Regions from separate parts of the Mesorhizobium sp. CO1-1-7 genome, predicted to be linked through region 2. Evidence: riboswitches for the same ligand, from Rfam matches in the RefSeq annotation. Region 2 holds a riboswitch; the other holds the start of a gene.
What was found. A riboswitch is a leader RNA that binds a small molecule or an ion and turns the genes downstream of it on or off. The one in region 2 is predicted to bind S-adenosylmethionine.
Positions count from the first base shown of each region.

Region 1: another riboswitch for S-adenosylmethionine. It lies ahead of metX (homoserine O-acetyltransferase MetX); the one in region 2 lies ahead of LB516_RS01335 (O-succinylhomoserine sulfhydrylase).

Region 1 covers NZ_JAIUHA010000008.1:106,980-118,299, forward strand. Annotated here, with positions in the region: gene LB516_RS18760 (DUF2125 domain-containing protein) at 1-450, shown strand, start outside; gene LB516_RS18765 (sugar kinase) at 454-1,386, shown strand; gene LB516_RS18770 (prephenate/arogenate dehydrogenase family protein) at 1,383-2,318, opposite strand; gene hisC (histidinol-phosphate transaminase) at 2,342-3,451, opposite strand; SAM riboswitch at 3,589-3,666, shown strand; gene metX (homoserine O-acetyltransferase MetX) at 3,784-4,953, shown strand; gene metW (methionine biosynthesis protein MetW) at 5,075-5,689, shown strand; gene LB516_RS18790 (glycosyltransferase family 2 protein) at 5,973-6,908, shown strand; gene LB516_RS18795 (ABC transporter ATP-binding protein/permease) at 7,032-8,855, opposite strand; gene LB516_RS18800 (class I SAM-dependent methyltransferase) at 8,993-9,778, opposite strand; gene gloB (hydroxyacylglutathione hydrolase) at 9,968-10,735, shown strand; gene LB516_RS18810 (cupin domain-containing protein) at 10,752-11,180, shown strand; gene LB516_RS18815 (lysoplasmalogenase family protein) at 11,177-11,320, opposite strand, start outside.
Region 2 covers NZ_JAIUHA010000001.1:291,756-303,075, reverse strand. Annotated here, with positions in the region: gene LB516_RS01360 (aspartate aminotransferase family protein) at 1-115, shown strand, start outside; gene argF (ornithine carbamoyltransferase) at 132-1,043, shown strand; gene LB516_RS01350 (Hsp33 family molecular chaperone) at 1,208-2,239, shown strand; gene apaG (Co2+/Mg2+ efflux protein ApaG) at 2,314-2,706, opposite strand; gene LB516_RS01340 (ceramide glucosyltransferase) at 2,926-4,077, shown strand; gene LB516_RS01335 (O-succinylhomoserine sulfhydrylase) at 4,108-5,298, opposite strand; SAM riboswitch at 5,355-5,432, opposite strand; gene LB516_RS01330 (2'-deoxycytidine 5'-triphosphate deaminase) at 5,591-6,685, shown strand; gene araD1 (AraD1 family protein) at 6,826-7,818, opposite strand; gene mmsB (multiple monosaccharide ABC transporter permease) at 8,021-9,313, opposite strand; gene mmsA (multiple monosaccharide ABC transporter ATP-binding protein) at 9,310-10,842, opposite strand; gene chvE (multiple monosaccharide ABC transporter substrate-binding protein) at 11,005-11,320, opposite strand, start outside.

The sequences.
Region 1 (11,320 bases), on a different contig from region 2:
GATCTCGATTATGTCGGCAGCTTTGGCGATCTCGAGATCGATGCCGACGCGATCGGCGGGCGGGTGTTGCCGGCGCTCGATGCCAGCGGCGACGTGACACTGAAGAACGGCGTGGCGCTGATCGGCACGCAGGTGAAAAGCCTGCGCGGCCAGCGGATCGAAATCCGCAACCTCGATCTGTCGTCCGGCACGGCGCGCGTCACCGTTTCCGGGCCGCTGTCGGTCGATGCCGAGGGTCTCGTCGACGCCGACCTGATGATCAGGATCAAGGATCCCAAGGCGGTGGCATCTATTCTTGCCGGCGCCATACCCGAGCAGAAGAATGCGATCGAGCAGGGTTTTGGCGCCCTGGCGCTGCTTGGCAGCGAACCGTCCATGCCGCTGAAAGTGGTCAAGGGCAAGGCTTCCCTCGGCTTCATTCCGCTGGGCAAGATCAAACCGGTCAACTAACGGATGGCGGGGCCGGCAAAGCTGCTGAGCGTCGGCGCACTGACGCTTGACACCATTCTTCGTGTCGAATCACTGCCCACGCATCAGGGAAAATTCATCGCCTCGGACGGCATCCAGATCGCCTCGGGCATGGCCACGAGCGCGGCCTGCGCCGCGCATCGCCTGGGTGCCGAGGTGTCGCTATGGGCTAGCGCCGGCGACGATCCGGTCGGCGATCTGCTGATTGCCGGGATAGAGGCCGAGGGCGTCGATTGCAGCCATGTACGCCGCGTCAGCGGCGCCCGCTCGGCACTGGCCTCGATCCTGGTCGATGCGCATGGCGAGCGGATCATCGTGCCTTTCTACGACGCGCGCGCGCAGGCCGATCCCGAGGTTTTGCCGTTCACCGACATAACGGCATTCGACACCGTACTGGCCGACGTGCGCTGGCCGGGCGCCGCGGCGCTTGCCCTTAAGACGGCGCGGGCCGCCGGCCGCCCAGCCATACTCGATGCCGATACCGCGCCCCTGGCGGTGCTGGAACGATTATTGCCGCTGGCCTCGCACATCGTCGCCTCGGAGCCGGCGGTCCGCATCATATGCGGCCACGCGCTGGATCTGGAGACCGCCTGCATCGATTTGGCGTCCCGCACCGATGCGTTCGTCGCGGTCACCGGCGGCGCGGCGGGTACCTGGTGGTTCGACCGAAGCGCCGGATCATCCCGCCATGTCGAGGCACCGAGGGTCAAGGCGGTCGACACGCTGGCCGCCGGCGATGTCTTTCATGGCGCCTTTGCCGTCGGGCTGGCGGAAGCCATGGCGGTCGAGCACGCACTGCGCTTTGCCAGCGCGGCCGCCGCGCTCAAGTGCCTGCGCTTCGGCGGCCGGCTGGGCGCGCCGGATCGGGCGGAGACGCTCGCCATGATGGCAACGGCCTGGCCGGTTGAAATCACCTAGCTCTTTGCCGGATGCTCGACCGCCTGGCGGCCAAAATCGGGCGCGTCGATATCCTGGCCCGCCTCGATGATCGAGCGGCGCACGGCGCGGGTGCGGGTGAACAGGTCGAAGAGCTTGTCGCCGTCGCCCCAGCGGATGGCGCGCTGCAGGAACGCCAGGTCTTCCGAGAACCGCGCCAACATTTCCAGGATGGCATCCTTGTTGTGCAGGCACACGTCCCGCCACATGGTCGGATCGGAGGCAGCCAGACGCGTGAAATCGCGAAAACCGGAGGCGGAATATTTGATCACTTCCGTCTTGGTCACCGATTCCAGATCGTCGGCGGTGCCGACGATGTTGTAGGCGATGATGTGCGGCAGATGCGAGACGATGGCCAGCGTCATGTCGTGATGCTGCGGGTCCATCGTGTCGATGTTGGCGCCGCAGCGGCGCCAGAATTCCGACAGCCGTTCCAGCGCTTCCGGATCGGTGCCCGGCACCGGCGTGAAGATGCACCAGCGGTTGTCGAACAGGTCGGCAAACCCGGCATCCGGGCCGGATTTTTCGGTGCCCGCCAGCGGATGGCCAGGAATGAAATGGACGCCTTCAGGCACATGCGGCTGCATCTGCGCGATGACCGAGGCCTTGGTCGAGCCGACATCGGTGAGGATCGCCCCCTTTTTCAGCGCCGGCGCGATTTCCTCCGCTACAGCGCCGGATGAGCCGACCGGCACCGAGACAACGACCAGATCGGCATCACGCACCGCGTCCCCGGCATCGGTGGTGTAGGAATCGCCGAGACCCAGTTCCTCGGCTCGCTTGAGCGTTGCCGCACTGCGCGTCGAGATGGCGACATGGCGAGCCAAGCCCTCGCGTCGGATGACGCGGGCCAGAGACGAGCCGATCAGGCCGATGCCGACCAGCGCGATCTTTTCGAACATCGGTGATGCCATGGTGTTCCAGCTCTTCAGACGTTCTAGCTTTTCAGGAATGTGGTGAGCGCGGCGACAACGCCGCGATTGGCCTCTTCAGTGCCAACGGTCATGCGAAGCGCGTTGGGAAAGCCGTAACCTGAAACGCGCCGCAGAATATAGCCGCGCGCGCTCAGATAATCGTCAGCCGCCGCCGCGGAATGCTTCTGATCGTCGGGAAAATGAATGAGCAGGAAATTGCCGACGCTCGGCGTCACGCGCAGCCCAAGTCTAGTCATTTCGCCGCTCAGCCAGGTAAGCCAGGTCTCGTTATGCGCCACGCTACGCTCGACATGGGCACGGTCGCGGATCGCGGCGATGCCGGCCTCGATCGCTGTCGCATTGACGTTGAAGGGGCCGCGTACACGATTGATGGCGTCGACGATATGCAGGGGACCATACATCCAGCCGATGCGCGCGCCGCCGAGCCCGATCTTGGAGAAGGTGCGGGTCATCACCACGTTCTCGGCGCTGCCGGCCAGCTCGATGCCGGCTTCGTAATCGTTGCGGCGGACATATTCGGCGTAGGCCGCGTCGAGCACCAGCAGCACGTTTCCCGGCAGTCCGGCATGAAGGCGGCGCACCTCCTGGAACGGCACATAGGTGCCGGTCGGGTTGTTGGGATTGGCCAGGAACACGATTTTCGTGCGCGGCGTGACGGCCGCCAGCATCGCGTCGATGTCGGCGCGCTCGTCGGTCTCCTTGACCACGACCGGGGTGGCGCCTGCCGACTGGATGTAGATCTTGTAGACCATGAAAGCGTGTTCGGTGAACATAGCCTCGTCACCGGGCGCGAGATAGGTCTGCGCCAACAGGCCGAGGATTTCGTCCGACCCGTTGGAGCAGATGATGTTTTGCGCGTTGAGGCCATGCACCTCGGCGATAGCCTCGCGCAACCGCCTGGCGCTGCCGTCGGGATAGATGTCGAGTTTGCCAGCGACCTCGCGCGCGGCCTCGATCGCCTTCGGCGAAGGCCCAAGCGGATTCTCATTCGACGACAGCTTGTAGACCTTGGCGACACCGGCGGGCGCCGAGCTTTTGCCGGGCACATAGGCCTCTATGTCCATGATGCCCGCGCGCGGAGTTGGACGTGCCTGATCCGGTGTCTGGTTCATATCTTGCAAAATCCATCGAAAACGCCTCCATCCGGAGGCCGCTGCGGAAATACAAGCCATGGCACGCAATGTCGAGAGTGGCAGTGGTGCCAGCCGCCGCCATTGACGGCGAGGCAGGCGGGTTCTAGAAAGACGATTGACAGTTCCGTGGTGATTTGGCCGGTCGGCTTGCAGCCACGTTAAACAATTCGCTAAAGGGCCGTTTGCGTGACGTAACCGGCTTTGCGAAGGCAATGCCGGTTTTTTGTTGTCCGCGACCGGCCGGACGGACGCATCGGCGGCGGAGATCGGCAGCGATTTCCACGAGCGCACGGTGCAGCAAGAGAGACGTGATGGCCGCTCTGCGTGCAGGAAAGACCAACAACGAGGCCGACCAACCGTCGAGCCCGGTGTTGCGGTTCGGGCCCGACAAGCCGCTCAAGCTGGATGCGGGTACGTTGCTGTCGCCGTTCCAGATCGCTTACCAGACCTATGGCACGCTGAACGATGCCCGCTCCAATGCCATCCTCGTCTGCCATGCGCTGACCGGCGACCAGCATGTCGCCAGCACCAATCCGGTAACCGGCAAGCCCGGTTGGTGGGAAGTGCTGATCGGACCGGGCAGGATCATCGATACCAGCCGTTTCTTCGTCATCTGCTCCAATGTCATCGGCGGCTGCCTGGGTTCCACCGGTCCGGCCTCTACCAACCCGGCCACGGGTAAAGCCTATGGCCTCGACCTGCCGGTCATCACCATCCGCGACATGGTGCGCGCGCAGCAGATGCTGATCGACCATTTCGGCATCGAGAAACTGTTCTGCGTGCTCGGCGGCTCGATGGGCGGCATGCAGGTTCTGGAATGGGCGTCGAGCTATCCCGAGCGCGTGTTCTCGGCGCTGCCGATCGCCACCGGGGCGCGCCATTCGTCACAGAACATCGCCTTCCACGAAGTCGGGAGGCAGGCCGTGATGGCGGATCCGGACTGGCATGGCGGCAAATATTTCGAACACGGCAAGCGCCCGGAGAAAGGGCTGGCGGTGGCGCGCATGGCCGCCCACATCACCTATCTGTCCGAAGCCGCCCTGCACCGCAAATTCGGACGCAATTTGCAGGACCGCGAAGCGCTGACCTTCGGCTTCGATGCCGACTTCCAGATCGAGAGCTATCTGCGCCACCAGGGCATGACCTTCGTCGACCGCTTCGATGCCAACTCCTATCTCTACATGACGCGGTCGATGGATTATTTCGACCTCGCCGCCGACCATGGCGGCCGGCTGGCCGACGCCTTCGCCGGCACGAAAACCCGTTTTTGCTTGGTGTCCTTCACATCGGACTGGCTGTTCCCGACCGAAGAGAGCCGCTCCATCGTCCACGCACTCAACGCCGCCGGCGCCTCGGTATCCTTCGTCGAAATCGAGACCGATCGCGGCCACGACGCCTTCCTGCTCGACGAGCCGGAACTGTTTGCCGCCATCAACGGCTTCATCGGCTCGGCCGCGCGCGCCAGGGGGCTCAGCGCATGACCCCGAAAAGTTGCAGACGTTTCGGATCAAGGTCATGCGCCAAACAGAACGGCGAAGCCATGACCCCGAAAAGTTGCAGACGTTTCGGACCAAGGCCATGCGCCGTCCACGAGGCGAAGCCATGAGCGTCAACGGCAGCCAACGCGTCGACCTCGAGGTCGTCGCCAACCTCATCCCGCCGCAATCGCGTGTGCTCGACGTCGGCTCGGGCGACGGCTCATTGCTCGAATTGCTGCAGGACACCAAGCAGGTCGACGGTCGCGGACTCGAGCTGTCGCAGCGTGGCGTCAACGAATGCGTGGCGCGCGGTCTCAGTGTCATCCAGGGCGACGCCGACACCGATCTCGAATTCTATCCCGACAAGGGCTTTGACTTCGTTGTCCTGTCGCAGACCCTGCAGGCCACCCGCAACCCGAAGCTGGTGCTCGACGAGCTGCTCAGGATCGGCAACCGGGCGATCGTGTCTTTCCCCAATTTCGGTCACTGGCGGGTGCGCCTGTCGCTGTTCGTCAAGGGCCGCATGCCTGTGACCAGTGACCTGCCCTATTCCTGGTACGACACGCCCAACATCCACTTCTGCACGATCCGAGACTTCGTCAATTTGTGCGAAGAGCTTGGCGCGACAGTGGAGAAGGCGACCGCGCTCGACGCCAACGGCCAGAAGATCGGCCTGTCGATGCCATGGTGGTTCTGGAATTTCTTTGGCCAACAAGCAGTGTTCCTGCTGAAGCGATAATGAAATGGGCGACGCCCGCAGGCGCGACTGCCAATCCTTGAGGGTGGCCGCGCGTCTTTCAGCAGGTGCGAAAGTGTTGCAGTTGAAGCGCCATGAGCTGGAATTCATCATGCCTGGTCGGTCGAACGACGGCACGACGGGGTGACATGGCAGGTTGTTTTTTGTAGCGTCGCACCGAATCCGATGAGGCCCATCCAGGGGGAAGTCCGATCCATTTAGCCATCCCGATGATCAAAGGACCTGGCGCGAAGGGTGTTTACGCGCTGGAGGCGACCGACGTGATATGATCGGGAAGACCGAACAGGCGCCCCTCGTCACGGTGATCACGCCCACTCACAACCGGCGCGAAACAGTGCTCCGCGCCGTCGAAAGCGTGCTTTCCCAGAGCATGCCGCGATTTGAACATATCGTCGTCGACGATGGTTCGACGGACGGGACCGAGGCGGCGCTCGCCCGCATCCATGACCCCCGGCTGATCTATGTCGGCGCGAAGTGGCGCGGCGCCAATGCCGCCAGGAATGCCGGCATCGAGCTAGCCCGGGCGCCCGTGGTGACTTTTCTTGATTCGGACGATCTCTTCCTGCCGCACCGGCTCGAACGGACGCTGGCATGGTTCGACGACAATCCAGCGCTCGAAGTCCTGCTCTCCTCATATGTCTCGGTGAAGGGTGGCCGCGGCACCGCCTGCGTCAACCGCGGCGCTTTCCTGAACCCGCCAATGCTGGAGCGGGCGGTGGTCGCGCAGACGGCCTTCATAGCCGGATCGGCGATAACAGCCAGACGCGAGGCTTTGCTGGCCATCGGCGGCTATGACAGCGACATTCCCCGGATGCAGGACCGCGAGCTTCTGCTGCGCTTCGCACAGCGCTTCGGCGCGCAATTATCGGAAGATATCGACTGGACGAAGCACAATTCGCAGAATTCGATTTCAGGCCGCAGGGACGGCTATGTCGAAGCCTACGCGATCCTGATGAGTAAGCATCCGCACATCGCTCGCTCCTACCCCCATGTCCCTCCCTTTATGATCACGCGGCAGATCATCGCCGATATTCTCCGGGGGCGAATACCACAGGCATTTGCGGGATACATGGCCAACCGCTCGTCTGACGCGCTTGGTTATTCATTGCCGGAACTGATCAACGGTTATCTCCACGGCCGCCGCTGGCGGCGCGACCTCTACGATGAAGTTCGTGGCAAGTTTGGAATTCCACCGGCCTGACCGGCGACAGCTCAGCGATCGAGCACGGCGCGTTGCAGGGCGCATTCCTTCTCGTCCGGCAGCGAGATGGAGACCGCCAGGGCCTTGGCGGCCAGGCAACGGGCCGCAACGGGGGAAAAACTGCTACTTCCTGTGGTGGAGGCTTGCCGCGGCTGGCGGCGGCTCGATGGCACCCGCCCTGACGTGGGCAGGTTTCAGCGCGGGCGCGTCGGAATCCTTAACGATCGTCAGGGAACGCGGGAAGAACTGATTGTTGTGCTGGCCGCGACCGATGTTGATGATCGCGGCGCCGGGCAGGCGCTTCTCCAGCAGCGACAGCACGCGCCGCAGCGAGGGTCCGTCGAACGCATCCATGGCTTCGTCGATGATCACCCATTTTGGCTGTCGCAAGGCGAGCCTGGCCACGCCCAGCAATCGCTGTTCGTCATCGCCCAACTCATGGTCCCAGCGTCCGACGCGGTCGAGCGACGACGACAGCCGTCCAAGACCGACCTCGGCAAGCACCGCTGAAATGTCTGCGTCGTTCGCCGGCGCATGCCCGTTCGGGTGATTGAGGACCTCGCGCAGCGTGCCGGCCGGCAAATAGGGCACACGCGGCACGAAGATGATGGTTTCCCCCGCCGGCAGGCCGATCCGCCCGCTGCCCCACGGCCACAGCCCGGCAATGGCGCGGAAGAACAGCGTCTTGCCGGCGCCCGGTTCACCGGTGATCATGACGCGCTCGCCGGCATGGATTTCGACATGCTGGTCGGCGAGCTTGGTGCATCCGTCCGGCGATGCCACCTGAAGCTTCTCGAACGTCAGGTTGCCATTGGCGTTGTCGGCGAATTCGATGCGCTTCTCCTTGTCGTGCAGCACATCGGTTTCATCGAGCGCGATGCGGAAGTCGGCGACACGCATCAGCGTGGCGCGCCAGTCGGCAATGCTGCCGATGTTGTTGATGAACCAACGCAGGGAGGAGTGGACCTGGTTGAAGGCCCCGACCGCCATCATCAGCCCGCCAAAGCTGATATCCCCCGAGAAATAGACCGGCGAGGCGACCAGGATCGGCGCCACGACCGTGATCCAGCCATAGGTATCGGTTACCCAGGACAGATTGATCTGGGCGGTGTAGATGCGCCGCATGGCGCCCAGCACCGTGCCGAGGTCGAGTTGCAGCCGTCGCTTGGCGTCATCCTCCCCACGGTACAGCGCGATGGCATCGACATTCTCGTTGACGCGCACCATCGAGGAGCGCAGTTCCGCTTCGCGCGTATAGCGGTCGCTGTTGAGGCTGATGAGCGGCCGCCCGACCAGCCAGCTCAGCCACGAGGCGGTACCGGCATAGAGGAACGCGGCCCAAACCATGTAGCCCGGTATCGCCAGCGACCAGCCGTTGACGTGGAAGACGAAGCCCGAAGACAGTTCCCACAGCACACCGACAAAGGACACGAGCAGGATGAACGACTGCAGCAGGCCGACACCAAGATCGGTCGACAGGTCCGAGAGATGCGCGGCATCCTGTTGCATGCGCTGGTCGGGATTGACGCCGATGGCGCCGGCATTGGCCAGCCGGAAGGCGCGCGCCGGCCGCATCCATTGGTCGATCAGGTCCAGCGTCAGCGCCTCGCGCAACTTCAGCCGGATCATCTGGTTGAGCCAGGTCTGGCCGATATTGAGCACCAGCAGTCCGCCGGCGATCATGGCAAAGACCATCAGCTGATGCAGGAAGGCCGCCATGTCGCGGCGCGCGAGGGCATCGTAGAACGGCTGGTTCCAGCGGTTGAGCAAGACCTGGCCGATCGACGTCGCGATAATGACGCCCATGATGCCGAGCGACGTCCACAGCAACCACTTGCGAACCGGTGATCCGATCAGCGCCCGCTTGATCGTCACCACCTGATCGCGCAGGCTGCTGGCGACGGCGACCGACTGAATGGTGGCCTGATTGTCCAATTGATCAGCCATGGCCGAGGTCCTTGCGTTCAGTAGCGAAGCTGAAACCGGATGAAGGGAGCCGACGGCGGCAGCCCCTCAACCACTCCGCGAGCCCAGCACGACAGATAGGTCGGAAAGACGCGGCGCGATGCAAGTTTCCATCGCGATCACGAAGGTGTCACTTGCCGGGGCGATGCCACACCCCTTGCCTCGGCCCGCCGGCCGAGCCGTGTCGCGCCATGCGGCGACAGCACCGGCACGAAGACGCGGCGGGACGCACGCTGGGCCACCGGCACGCCTTGATAGAGCCGTTTCTGCGCTTCGACGACAATGACGCCGGAAAAGATCGGCCACAGCCTCCGGCCGGCGCGCTCCAGCACATTGTGGAAGCGCATCATGAAACGCCGCCGCGATGGCGGGAAGAACAGCGCATCCGACCAGGCGGCGGGCGTGAAATTCGCCTCACGCAGCAATTCGGTGAGCTGCCCGCGTGAGAAGGGCCGCCCATTGCCGAACGGCGTATGTTCGAAGCGCGCCCAGACACCGCGCCGGTTTGGCACGACGATGACGACGCGCCCGGCCGGCGACAGCACCCGCCAGATCTCGTTCAGCGTTTCACGCGGGTTTTCGACGTGTTCGAGCGAATGGACGAGCAGCATGCGGTCGATGCAGGAATCGACCAGTGGCAGTTCTTCGTCGAACACCAGGGCCGTCGCCGTCGGCCCGGCCGCCGGCCAGACCACGGCGCCCTGGGTCGCCGGCATGAAGGCGAAGACCCGCTCCGCGTCGGTGCCGAAGCGTTCCAGCCAGGGCAAGGTATAGCCCAGACCGACCAGCCGCTCATTGGGCACCGCGGCCCATATCGACGACAGTGCCATGGTGATCGAGCGCTCGGCGAACCGGCCGAGCGTTGTCGAATAGAAGGAACGAAGGTCGACGATGTCGGAATGCATGTCAGGGATGTAGCCGTGATGTCAGCCGGATTCAACAAAAGGCCAAAGCCGCCGGCACGGCGAATGTCAATTTGACATCCCAGGATAACATTCGCTTTGCTTGTCATCCGGGATGACATTCGCTTTCTCATCCGGGATGACATTCACGCAGCGGCGCCCTATGTCTGCGGCGGCAAATGGAGAAATGCGATGCCGGTCGAAATCGAACAGTTCATGTGCCGCACCGACAATTTCGGCGTGCTGGTGCATGACCCCGAAAGCGGCCAGACCGCGATTATCGACGCGCCCGAGGAAGCGCCGATCCTGGCCGCGATCAAGCGCACCGGCTGGACGCCCACGATGATCCTGACCACGCACCATCATATGGATCACGTCGAGGCCAATCTGGCGCTCAAGGAGCGCTTCAAGCTGCGCATCGTGGGCCCGGAGGCGGAAAAGGCCAAGATCCCCGGCATCGATGAAACCGTCGAAGAAGGCTCCGTCCTGCATCTCGGCCATGAGCGCATCGAAGTGATCGCCACGCCCGGGCATACCGCTGGCCATGTCTCCTACCATCTGCCGTTGTCGAAAGTGGCGTTCACCGCGGATACGCTGTTTGCGCTGGGTTGTGGACGGCTGTTCGAATGCAAGCCGCCGGTGATGTACGAATCGCTGCGGAAGCTCGCGGCCCTTCCCGCCGAGACGACAATCTATTGCGGCCACGAATACACGCTCGCCAATGCCCGTTTCGCGCTGAGCGTCGACCCCACCAATTCGGCGTTGAAGGAGCGCGCCGCGCGGATCGAGGCGCTGCGGGTCGACAACAAGCCGACGCTGCCGACGACGATCGGCGAGGAACTGTCGACCAATCCCTTCCTGCGCTGGCACGATCCGGCAATCCGCAAGCATCTTGGCATGGAAAAGGCTGGGGATGCCGAGGTCTTCGCCGAGATCCGCAAGCGCAAGGACAATTTTTGATGCCAGCTTTCTGCCGATGACCAGTTCCGCGGAAGTCATCGCAACACTCGCCCTGAAGCCGCATCCGGAAGGCGGCTGGTACGCGGAAACCTTTCGCGACGAAGCCGGCGGTGCGCGCGGCCATTCGACCGCCATCTATTTCCTGCTGGAACAGCATCAGGTTTCGGCCTGGCATCGGGTCAGGGATGCCGCCGAGCTTTGGCACTTTTATGCCGGCGCGCCTCTGGCGCTGTCGATGTGGGAAGAAGGCGGCGCCATTATCGAGCAGGTGCTCGGCATCGAGCTCGCGGCGGGTGAACGGCCGCAGATCGCCGTGCCGGCGGGCTGGTGGCAATCGGCGCGCACACTGGGCGAATGGACACTGGTCGGCTGCACGGTGGCGCCGGGTTTTGATTTCGCCGCCTTCGAACTGGCCGAGCCGGGCTGGCAGCCGAAGCCGATTTAACCCAGCAGGAATCCCAGCGTGACCGCCAGTTGGGCGGCATAGTACAAAACCCACACGGTGAAACGCATCCAGGCGCGATGCTGCGAGACGGCCGCCACTAAAAATTTCTCCATGGCGAGCAGCCCGTCCGATGCCATGAA
Region 2 (11,320 bases):
TCGCCTGCTGCCACCGCTCACCGTCACCGACGCCGAGATTCACGAAGCGCTCAACCGCATCCGCGCCGGCGCCAAGGGCCTGTCGGAGGCGATCGCCTCCGCCGCCGCGAAGTAATCCGGAACCATTCCTGATGTCAGTTCGCCATTTCACCGATCTTTCCACCGTTTCCGAAGGCGATTTGCGCTTCATGCTGGATGATGCGGTGACGCGAAAGGCGCGTCTCAAGGCCGGCGAGCGGAGCAAGCCGCTCGAAGGCAAGGTGCTGGCCATGATCTTCGACAAGCCGTCGACGCGCACGCGCGTTTCTTTCGACGTCGGCATGCGCCAGCTCGGCGGCGAGACCATCATGCTGACCGGCACCGAGATGCAGCTCGGCCGCTCCGAGACAATCGCCGACACCGCCAAGGTGCTGTCGCGCTACGTCGATGCGATCATGATCCGCACCACTTCGCATGAGCGGCTGCTGGAGCTGACCGAGAATGCCACCGTTCCGGTGATCAACGGGCTGACCGACGACACCCATCCCTGCCAGCTGATGGCCGACATCATGACCTTCGAGGAGCATCGCGGTCCGGTGGCCGGCAAGACGATTGCCTGGACCGGCGACGGCAACAATGTGCTGCACTCGCTGCTCGAGGCCTCGGCACGGTTCCGCTTCAATCTCAACGTCGCTGTGCCCGAAGGCAGCGAACCGGCGCAGAAGCATGTCGACTGGTCCAAGGCGCATGGCGGCAAGCTGCATTTCACCCGCTCGCCCGAGGAAGCCGTCGACCAGGCCGACTGCATCGTCACCGATTGCTGGGTGTCGATGGGGCAGGAACACCGTGCTCGCGGGCACAATGTCTTCTCGCCCTATCAGGTCAACGCGGCGCTGATGGCCAAGGCCAAGCCGGATGCATTGTTCATGCACTGCCTGCCGGCCCATCGCGGCGAGGAAGTGACCGACGAGGTCATCGACGGGCCGCATTCGGTGGTCTTCGACGAGGCCGAGAACCGGCTCCATGCCCAGAAGGCAGTGCTTGCCTGGTGCCTCGGTGCTTGAAGTGTCTTGGTGCTTGAAGTGTCTTGGGGCTTGAAGTGTCTTGGGCGCCCGAAATGCCCAGGCGCCTGAAATGCCCAGGCGCTTGATCTGCGGCGGCGCGATGCCTATCTGCGCCGCATCACGCAAATCAAGCGCGTTTGGACGCATGTGCCCACCAGGGCCGCATGGCCGCGCCCTGGAGCTTTGTCATGTTGGAAAGCCATCAAGTGACTGAACATCACCCCAAACTCGGCGAGTTCGGCTACGCCGGCGACGATCACGTCGTTCCCTTCGAGGTCGGTCCGCTCGACGTGCGCGGCCGCACGGTCCAGCTTGGGCCGATGCTCGACGCCATCCTTGGCCGCCACGATTATCCCGAGCCGGTCGCCCGCCTGCTGGCGGAAGCCTGTGTGCTGACCGTTCTGCTCGGCACCTCGCTCAAATTCGAAGGCAAGTTCATCCTGCAGACCCGCACCGACGGGCCTGTCGACATGCTGGTCGCGGACTTCTCCACGCCCTCGGCACTGCGTGCCTATGCACGCTTCGATGCGGATCGGCTCGAAGCACTGGTCGCGGCAGGCGAGACGTCCCAGCAGACGCTGCTTGGCAGCGGCGTGCTGGCGCTGACCATCGACCAGGGCGCCCATACGCAGCGTTATCAAGGCATCGTCCAGCTCGACGGCGAAACGCTGGAAGACGCGGCGCGCACCTATTTCCGTCAGTCGGAACAGATCCCGACCGACATCAGGCTCTCGGTCGCCAAGCTGCTGACGCCCGGGATCGGCGGCGCGCGCGAGCAATGGCGCGCCGGCGGCATCCTGGCGCAGTTCCTGCCGCAATCGCCCGAGCGCATGCGCATTCCGGACCTGCCGGGTGGGGACGGCGATCCGCGCGAGGAAGTCCACGATCCGGCCGATAATTCCTGGCAGGAACTCCTGGCCTTGCTCGGCACCATCGAGCCGACCGAATTGATCGACCCGACCATAGGCGCCGAGCGGCTGCTCTATCGTCTGTTCCACGAGCATGGCGTGCGCGTCTTCGGCGGCGTTCCCGTGGCCGACCAGTGCTCATGCTCCCGCGACAAGATCCGTGGCATCCTCGAAGGCTTCTCAGCGCAAGAGATCAAGGACAGCACCGAGGATGGCGGCATCCATGTCGCCTGCGAATTCTGCTCGACGCAGTACGACTTCGATCCGGCCGAGTTTGCGGCTCAGTAAAGCCTTTCCTTCTCCCCGTTCCGCGGGGAGAAGGTGCCCGAAGGGCGGCTGAGGGGCGGCGCGACCGTCGGCGCTCAGTTCACTGTGCGCCTTGTCCCCGGCAGATCGAGCGAGAAGGCTGGGATGGCGATGTCGAACGTCTCGCCGCGCTTGTTGCGCATCGTGTAGCGTCCGACCATGATCCCGGAGGGTGTCGAGAGCGGGCAGCCGGACGTGTACTGATAGCTGTCGCCGGGATTGAGTTCCGGCTGGTCGCCGACAACGCCCGGCCCGCGGACCTCCTCGATCCGGCCGGCACCATCGGTGATGTGCCAATAGCGCGACAGAAGCTGCACGAACTCGTCAGACTGGTTGTCGATCGTTATCTGATAGCCCCAGACGTAGCGGTTCTCCTGGGGATCCGAACGATCCTCCAGATAGAATGGCCTGACCTGCACTTCGATGTTGCGCGTCACGGCGCGGTACATGAGCGGCTCCAAAACAATCCGACGACTTTCGACGCTCGCGGTGAGCAGGTCAACGTGCGCGTCTTGTCGCGCCTGGGATTGAAACGCAGGTGCCGGCAAAGAATGTCATTTAAGTGACACACGACAATGGTGGTGTGCGCGAACCGGGCGACTCGGCCCTCTGTCGAACTGTTGAAAACGGCCGCGACGCGGGCCGACTTCCGGAGTGACCAGATCTCGATGGAACTCACTCTCATATCCGCCTCGCTTTCGACCGCACTCATCCTCTCAAACGCTGCCAGCATCCTGCTTGCCGCTTCACAGCTGAAACGGCGCACCACGATCGCCCCGCCGGCGGGCAGATCGCCGGCGGTGTCGATTGTCGTCCCGTCGCGCGGCGCCGAGCCATTCACACATGAGACGCTGGAACGCGCCTTCGCGCTCGACTGGCCACGCTACGAACTGATCTTCTGCGTCGCCCATGCCGACGACCCGGTGGTCAAACTGATAAACAGGGCGATTGCCCGGTTTCCGCAGGTGCCGGCCCGGCTGTTGATCGGCGACGACCGTGTCAGTGCCAATCCAAAGCTCAACAATTGCGTCAAAGGCTGGGAAGCGGCGCGCCACGACTGGATCATTCTTGCCGATTCCAACGTTCTGATGCCGAGGGACTATGTCGAGCACATGATGGCGGCGTGGCAGCACGGTACCGGCCTTGTCTGCTCGACGCCGATCGGCTCCAGGCCAGATGGTTTCTGGGCCGATGTCGAATGCGCCTTCCTCAACACATTGCAGGCCCGCTGGCAGTATGCCGGCGCGGCGCTCGGCCTCGGCTTCGCGCAGGGCAAGAGCATGCTGTGGAACAAGCCGATGCTGGACGCCAATGGCGGCATACGCGCGCTGGCCGCCGAGATCGCCGAGGACGCCGCCGCAACCAAGCTGGTGAACGGCCTCGGCCTGCGTGTCAACCTCGTTGCCGCCCCCTTCGAGCAGCCGCTCGGCCAGCGCACGTTTGGCGAGATCTGGTCGCGCCAGGCCCGCTGGGCGCGCCTGCGCCGCGTCACTTTCCCGCTGTTCTTCGCGCCCGAGATCCTGACTGGTGCGGCGGTCCCGCTGGTTCTTGCGCTGATTGCCGCGGCGAGCGCCGGCATTAGTCTCTGGGCGACCGCGATTGCCGTGCTGGCGGCGTTCTATCTTCCGGAATGCGCTCTGGCCCTGGCCAAGGGTTGGCACGTCTCGACGCGCATGATCGCGGCGACGGTCGCGCGGGACGTCATGCTCCCGGCCATCTGGGCGCGCGGCTGGCTCGGCGGCGCCGTCGATTGGCGCGGCAACGCCATGACCATCCGCACCAAGACGGCGGAACTGGAGGAGACGCCATCGAGCGCTTGATCGCTGCTGACGACGCTGCCTGGACGAAACCTATTTGGCGGCCTTCAAGGCTTGCGCGATATCTTCCAGCAGGTCGTCCGTATCCTCCAGGCCGACCGACAGCCTGAGCGTACCGGGCCCGATGCCGAGTTCGGCGCGGGCCTCGTCGCTGAGGTTCTTGTGGGTGGTCGTCGCCGGATGGGTGATCAGGCTCTTGGCGTCGCCGAGATTGTTCGAGATCAGCACGATGTCGAGGGCGTTCTGCAGGGCGAAGGCCGCCGGCTTGCCGCCCTTGACGTCGAGGCAGATCAGCGTCGAGCCACCCGACATCTGCTTCTTGACGATATCGGCCTGCGGGTGGTCGGCACGGCCGGGATAGATGACGCGGGCGATCTGCGGCTGCCCGGCCAGGAAGTCGGCGATCCTGCCGGCGCTCTCGGTCTGCTGGCGCACGCGCAGCGGCAAGGTTTCCAGGCCCTTCAGCAGCGTCCAGGCGTTGAACGGCGACAGGCTGGGACCGGTGTGGCGGAAATAGTCGTGCAGGTTCTCGTCAATCCACTTCTTGTCCGACAGGATGACGCCGCCCAGGCAGCGGCCCTGGCCGTCAATGTGCTTGGTGGCCGAGTAGACGACGATGTGCGCACCAAGCTGCAACGGCTTCTGTTGCAGCGGCGTGGCAAAAACATTGTCGACGACCAGCCGCGCGCCGATCGAATTGGCAAGCGAGGCGACGGCGGCGATGTCGACGACCTCGAGCGTCGGGTTGGTCGGACTTTCCAGGAAGAACAGCTTGGTGTTCGGCCTGACCGCCTTTTCCCAATTGGCGATCTCGGTGCCGTCGACCAAGGTTGCCTCGATGCCATAGCGCGGCGCCAGCGTCTCGACCACCCAGCGGCAGGAGCCGAACAGCGCGCGCGCGGCCACGATGTGGTCGCCGGCCTTGACGCTGCACAGAAGGGCAGCCGTCACCGCCGCCATGCCCGACGCCGTGGCGCGCGCGTCTTCGGCGCCTTCAAGCGCGCACATGCGCTTTTCGAACATGTCGACGGTCGGGTTGGCGTAGCGCGAATAGATGAAACCAGGCTCTTCGCCCTTGAAGCGGGCCTCGGCGGCCTGCGCCGTCTGATAGACATAACCCTGGGTCAGGTACATCGCCTCGGAGGTTTCGCCGAAGCCGGAACGCAGGGTTCCGCCATGCACGAGTGCCGTCTGAGGTTTCCAGTTGCGCTTCTTGGTGCTCATCGCTTTGTTCCAGACACAAAAAAACCGGCCGCGAAAGTCGCAACCGGTCCATACGGCCTTGCGGCCCGACGGTCCTTTAGCGACTTGTTTAACGTGGCTGCAAGCCGACCGGCCAAATCACCACGGGATAACGACCCTTTAGACCCGCGCCACGCTTGCGTCAATTGCCGGCTTCATTAAGACGTTTGTACCAAGGCAGGTTCCGCAGAAGTGCCCGGCGGTTTTGCGGCAAGAACCTGCAACAAACAAGAACCTGCAACGAAAGAGACCAGTCTTGGGGCGGAGCCAGACTTTGCGGCAGACAGGCATTCTTCCCGATCAGGACATTTCGGCGCTGTTCCGGTCCGGCGCGCTGAAGTCGCCGCGCGCGCTCGATGCCGACCAGATCCAGCCGGCAAGCCTTGATCTCAGATTGGGCGAAAGGGCCTGGCGGGTTCGCGCCTCGTTCCTGCCCGGTCCCAACCACAAGGTGTCGGAAAAGCTCGATCGGCTGCAACTGCACGAGATCAGTCTGACCGAAGGCGCGGTCCTCGAAACCGGCTGCGTCTATATTGTGCCGCTGCTCGAAAGTCTGGCCCTGCCGGCTGACATTTCGGCCTCGGCCAATCCCAAGAGCTCGACCGGGCGGCTCGACATCTTCACCCGCGTCATGACCGATCGGGGCCACGAGTTCGATAAGATCGCCGCCGGCTACAACGGTCCGCTCTATCTCGAGGTCAGCCCGCGCACCTTTCCGATCATCGCGCGCACGGGTTCGCGCCTGTCTCAAATCCGCTTTCGCACCGGCAACGCGCTGCTTTCGGAAGCCGAGTTGCATGAGCTGCATCGTGCCGAGATGCTGGTCGCCACGGAGCCGCCGAACATTTCCGGCGGCGGCATCGCGCTGTCGATCGACCTCAATGGCGACAAGGATGGGTTGGTCGGCTATCGCGGCAAGCACCACACCGGCCTCGTCGATGTCGACAAGCGCGCCGCGCAGGATGTCCTCGACTTCTGGGAGCCGATCCACAAGAGCCGCGCCGGCGAACTGGTGCTCGATCCCGACGAGTTCTACATCCTCGTCAGCCAGGAGGCGGTGCATGTGCCGCCGCTCTACGCCGCCGAGATGACGCCGTTCGATCCGCTGGTCGGCGAGTTTCGCGTCCACTATGCCGGCTTTTTCGATCCGGGTTTCGGCCATTCGGCGGCCGGCGGCACCGGCAGCCGGGCGGTGCTCGAAGTACGCAGCCACGAAGTGCCGTTCATTCTCGACCACGGCCAGATCGTCGGCCGGCTGGTCTACGAGCATATGCTGAAGCGACCGCAGGCGCTCTACGGCACCGATCTCGGCTCGAACTACCAGGCGCAGGGCCTGAAGCTGTCAAAGCATTTCCGCGCCGTGCGCTAAGGTTGAAGCTGCCGACCTCGCTCTTGTGGGAGAGATGCCCGGCAGGGACGTGACGGAAACCTATTGCTAGATCGGCGGGACAGCGCCCCGCTCTGGCTTGCCAGCCATTCCCCACGAGAGGGAATCACGCGCTCATGGCTTCAAAGCGCCTTCACCGACACCTTCACCGGCTTTTCGATCTCGAGCGGGTTGCGCAGCGGCAGTCCGAAATCCCCGGCCTCGATCTCGAACACGTCGCCGGCTTCCGTCTTGATGCCGTCGGCGAAGGATAGCGTCGCGGTGCCGAACATATGCACATGCACGTCGCCAGGCTGGCGGAAGGCCGAATATTTGAAGTGGTGGTGTTCGAGATTGGCGATGGTGTGGGACATGTTCGTTTCACCCGACAGGAAGGGCTTTTCCCACAATGCCTTGCCGTCGCGCAGGATGCGCGACGTGCCGCGGATGTCCGAAGGCAGGTCTCCGATCAGGATCTCCGGGCCGAAGGAGGCATTGCGCAGCTTGGAGTGGGCGAGGAAGAGATAGTTCACGCGCTCGGTCACATGGTCCGAGAATTCGTTCGACAAGGTGAAGCCGACGCGGAACGGCGCCCCGTCATCGCCGATGACATAGATCCCGGCGACCTCGGGTTCCTCGCCGGCATCCTTGGCAAAGGCCGGCGACATGAGCGCCGCGCCAGGCGCGACCGCCATGGTCCCGTTGCCCTTGTAGAACCATTCCGGCTGCACGCCGACCTGGCCTTTCGCGGGCTTGCCGCCTTCCAGTCCCATGCGGAACATCTTCATGGAATCGGTAAGTTGCTCCTCGCCGTCGGTGCTGAGCTTCTTGTGCATGGAATCGCGCGTCGCCGCCGACCCCAGATGCGTCAGCCCGGTGCCGGTCAGGTGCAGATGCGCCGGGTCGGGGTGATTGATCGGCGACAGCAGGCGCCCCCTTTTGTAGGCGGCGTCGAGATCGATCGTCTCGCCAAGCCCCTTGCGTTCGATCAGGGCGGCCAGGCCGACGCCGGTGCGGGCAGCCTCCATCGCCAGCGAATAGACGCTGCGCGCCCCGTTGATGATCCGGGTCTTCCCGCCGCTGCGGGCAACGACACGGATCGTCTCGGCGTCGTCGAGAATCTGCGAGATCAGCATGATCAGTCCTCTCTCATTTATCTGTATCCGGCTGCCAATGGGCAAATCCTGACCGGCGCGGCGCGGAAACGCGCCACGGTTGAAACGCTTCGTCCGGATTGCGTTCGCGAGCCTGGTCCTTCCCCGGACTTCTTGGTGCCGACGGGCTGCCGGCAGCTTCGCGATCTAGAACCCGTATGCCTCCTAGTCCTCGCCCCAGCCCTCAAGCCTTGTTCTTGTTGTAGACGTCGAAGATCACGGCCCCGAGCAGCACCAGGCCCTTGACCACCTGCTGCCAGTCGACATTGACGCCCATGATCGACATGCCGTTGTTCATCACGCCCATGATGAAGCCGCCGACCACCGCGCCGATGACCTGGCCGACGCCGCCCATCGCCGAGGCGCCGCCGATGAAGACGGCCGCGATCACGTCGAGCTCGCTGCCGAGGCCGGCCGCCGGCACGGCCTGGCCGAGACGTGCGGCGATGATCAGCCCGCCGAGCGCCGACAGAACGCCCATATTGACGAACACCCAGAGCGTCAGCCTTTCGGTGTTGATGCCCGACAGTTGCGCCGCCTTGGCGTTGCCTCCCATGGCGTAGATGCGGCGGCCGATGGTCATGCGCTTGGTGACGAAGACGAACAGCGAGATCAGCACGCCCATCACCAGGAGCACGATCGGCAGGCCCCGATAGGTCGCGAACTGGAAGATCAGGAAGAGCGCCAGCGCGCTGCCGACCAGGGTCTTGATGACGAACAGGGTGAAAGGCTCGGCCTCATAACCGTGGAGTTCGCGCTTGCGTCGCGTCCTGAAGCCGAAATAGGCGTAGGCGAGCACCGCGATCAGGCCCAGCACGACTGTCGTCATGTGAAGCGTCAGGCCACTGCCCAAAACGGTCTTGCCGGCCGCGTTCACCGTCGGCGGGATCAGGGTCAGCGGACCGATGACATCGGGGATGAAACCGGAACTCAGCGCCTTGAAACTGTCGGGAAGCGGGCCGACCGAGGAGCCGCCGCCAAGCAGCGCCTGGCAGATGCCGCGGAAGATCAGCATGCCGGCGAGCGTCACGATGAAGCTTGGTATGCGGTGATAGGCGATCCAGTATCCTTGCGCGCCACCGATCAACCCGCCGACGATGAGGCAGACGATCGAGACAACGAGCGGATTGCTGAATATGCCGAGCGGCCAGATGACCATCATCATGGCGGCAAGCGCGCCGATGAAGCCGGCGACCGATCCTACGCTGAGATCGATGTAGCCGGCGACGATGACCAGCAGCATGCCGAGCGCCATCACGATGATGAACGAGTTCTGCTGCACCAGGTTGCTGAGGTTGACCGGTTTGAACAGCGTTCCCGACGTCGTGTACTGGAAGAACAGCATGATGACGATCAGCGCGATGATCAGGCCGTATTCGCGCAGGTTCGTCGTCAGCGCCGAGACGGCGACGCGAGGACCCTGCTTGACGTCCTCGGCGGTGCCGCTTTGAGGTGCGGGAGCGCTGTCTGTGCTCATGATGCTTTTCCTTCTCCGCGAACAATGGCGCGCATGATTTTTTCCTGGCTGGCGTCGCTTGCCGCCATCTCGCCGACGATGCGTCCTTCGTTCATGACATAGATTCTGTCGGTGATGCCGAGCAATTCCGGCATTTCAGACGAGATGACGATGATCGCTTTGCCCTCGGCAGCAAGGCGAGCGATGATTGTATAGATTTCGTACTTGGCGCCGACGTCGATGCCGCGCGTCGGCTCATCGAGGATCAGGACTTCCGGGTCGGCGAACAGCCATTTCGACAGCACCACCTTCTGCTGGTTGCCGCCAGAGAGGTTGCCGGTCAGCTGATAGACGCTGGAGGCGCGGATATTGGTCTTCTTGCGATAGTCGTTGGCGACGCTCATTTCGCGCATATCGTCGATCACGCCGCCACTGGAAACGCCGCCGAGGTTGGCCAGCGTCACATTGTGCTTGATATGGTCGATGAGGTTCAGCCCGTAGGTCTTGCGGTCCTCGGTGACATAGGCGATGCCGTTCTGCACGGCCTTGCCCACTGTGGAAAGGTCCACGGGCTTGCCGTTGAGCAGCACCTCGCCGCTGATGCGCCGGCCATAGGAGCGGCCGAACAGGCTCATGGCGAATTCGGTGCGACCGGCGCCCATCAGTCCCGCTATGCCGACAACTTCGCCCTTGCGCACCTTGAGGTCGATGCTCTTGATCACTTGCCGTTCGGCATGGATCGGGTGGTAGACGGACCAGTCCTTGACCTCGAAAATGACGTCGCCGATGCTAGGTTCGCGCGGCGGGTAGCGATCGTCGAGGGATCGGCCGACCATCGAGGTGATGATGCGGTCCTCGCTGATGTCCTTCCTCGGCAATGTCTCGATCGTGCGCCCGTCGCGGATCACCGTCACCTTGTCGGCGACGCGGTTCACCTCGTTGAGCTTGTGGGAAATCAGGATCGAGGTCATGCCCTGCCGCTTGAACTCGAGCAATAGATCGAGCAGCGCCTGGCTGTCCTTCTCGCTGAGCGATGCTGTCGGCTCGTCGAGGATCAGCAGCTTCACTTCCTTGCTGAGCGCCTTGGCGATCTCGACCAGCTGCTGCTTGCCGACGCCGATATGGGTGATCAGCGTCTTGGGGTCTTCCTTGAGCCCGACTTTCTTCAAAAGCTCGGCCGTGCGCGCCTCGTTGGCGTCCCAGTCGATGACGCCGTATCTGGCTTGCTCGTTGCCGAGGAAAATGTTCTCGGCGATCGACAGCATCGGCACCAGCGCGAGCTCCTGGTGGATGATGACGATGCCCTTGTGTTCGCTGTCATGAATGCCTTTGAACTGGCATTCCTGGCCCTGAAAGATGATCTGGCCATCATAGGTGCCGGAGGGATAGACGCCCGAAAGCACCTTCATCAGTGTCGATTTTCCGGCGCCGTTCTCGCCGACCACGGCATGGATTTCGCCTTCCTCGACGTGGAGGTTGACGTTCGACAGCGCCTTCACGCCGGGGAACGTCTTGGTGATGTCGCGCATCTCCAAAATCGTCGAGGTCATCAGGGCAAGCTCCTCCTAGACTTTCTTTCTTAGGCGATTCCTGACGGAAAACCGCTGCGCAATTTCCGGGAATGGCTCTAGGCCGGCAGAGACAATACCGGGGCCGCTTGTGAACGAAAAGGGGCCCTGCGTCGCGCAGGACCCCTGCCTTTGTAACCGGGATTACTTCAGGTCTTCGGCCTTGATGTAGCCGGAGTCGACGACCAGGGCCTGGTAGTTCGACTTGTCGACCTCATGCGGCGTCAGCAGGATCGAGGGAACCACCTTGACGTCGTTGTTGTAGGTCTTTTCGTCGAGGCCTTCCGGCTTGCCGCCGGAGAGCACCTTGTCGACCAGCTGCACCGTGGCCTTGGCCAGTTCGCGGGTGTCCTTGAACACGGTCGAGTACTGCTCGCCCGAGATGATCAGCTTGACCGAGGCGGTCTCGGCGTCCTGACCGGTCACGATCGGCCAGGGCTGTGCGTCGGTGCCGTAACCG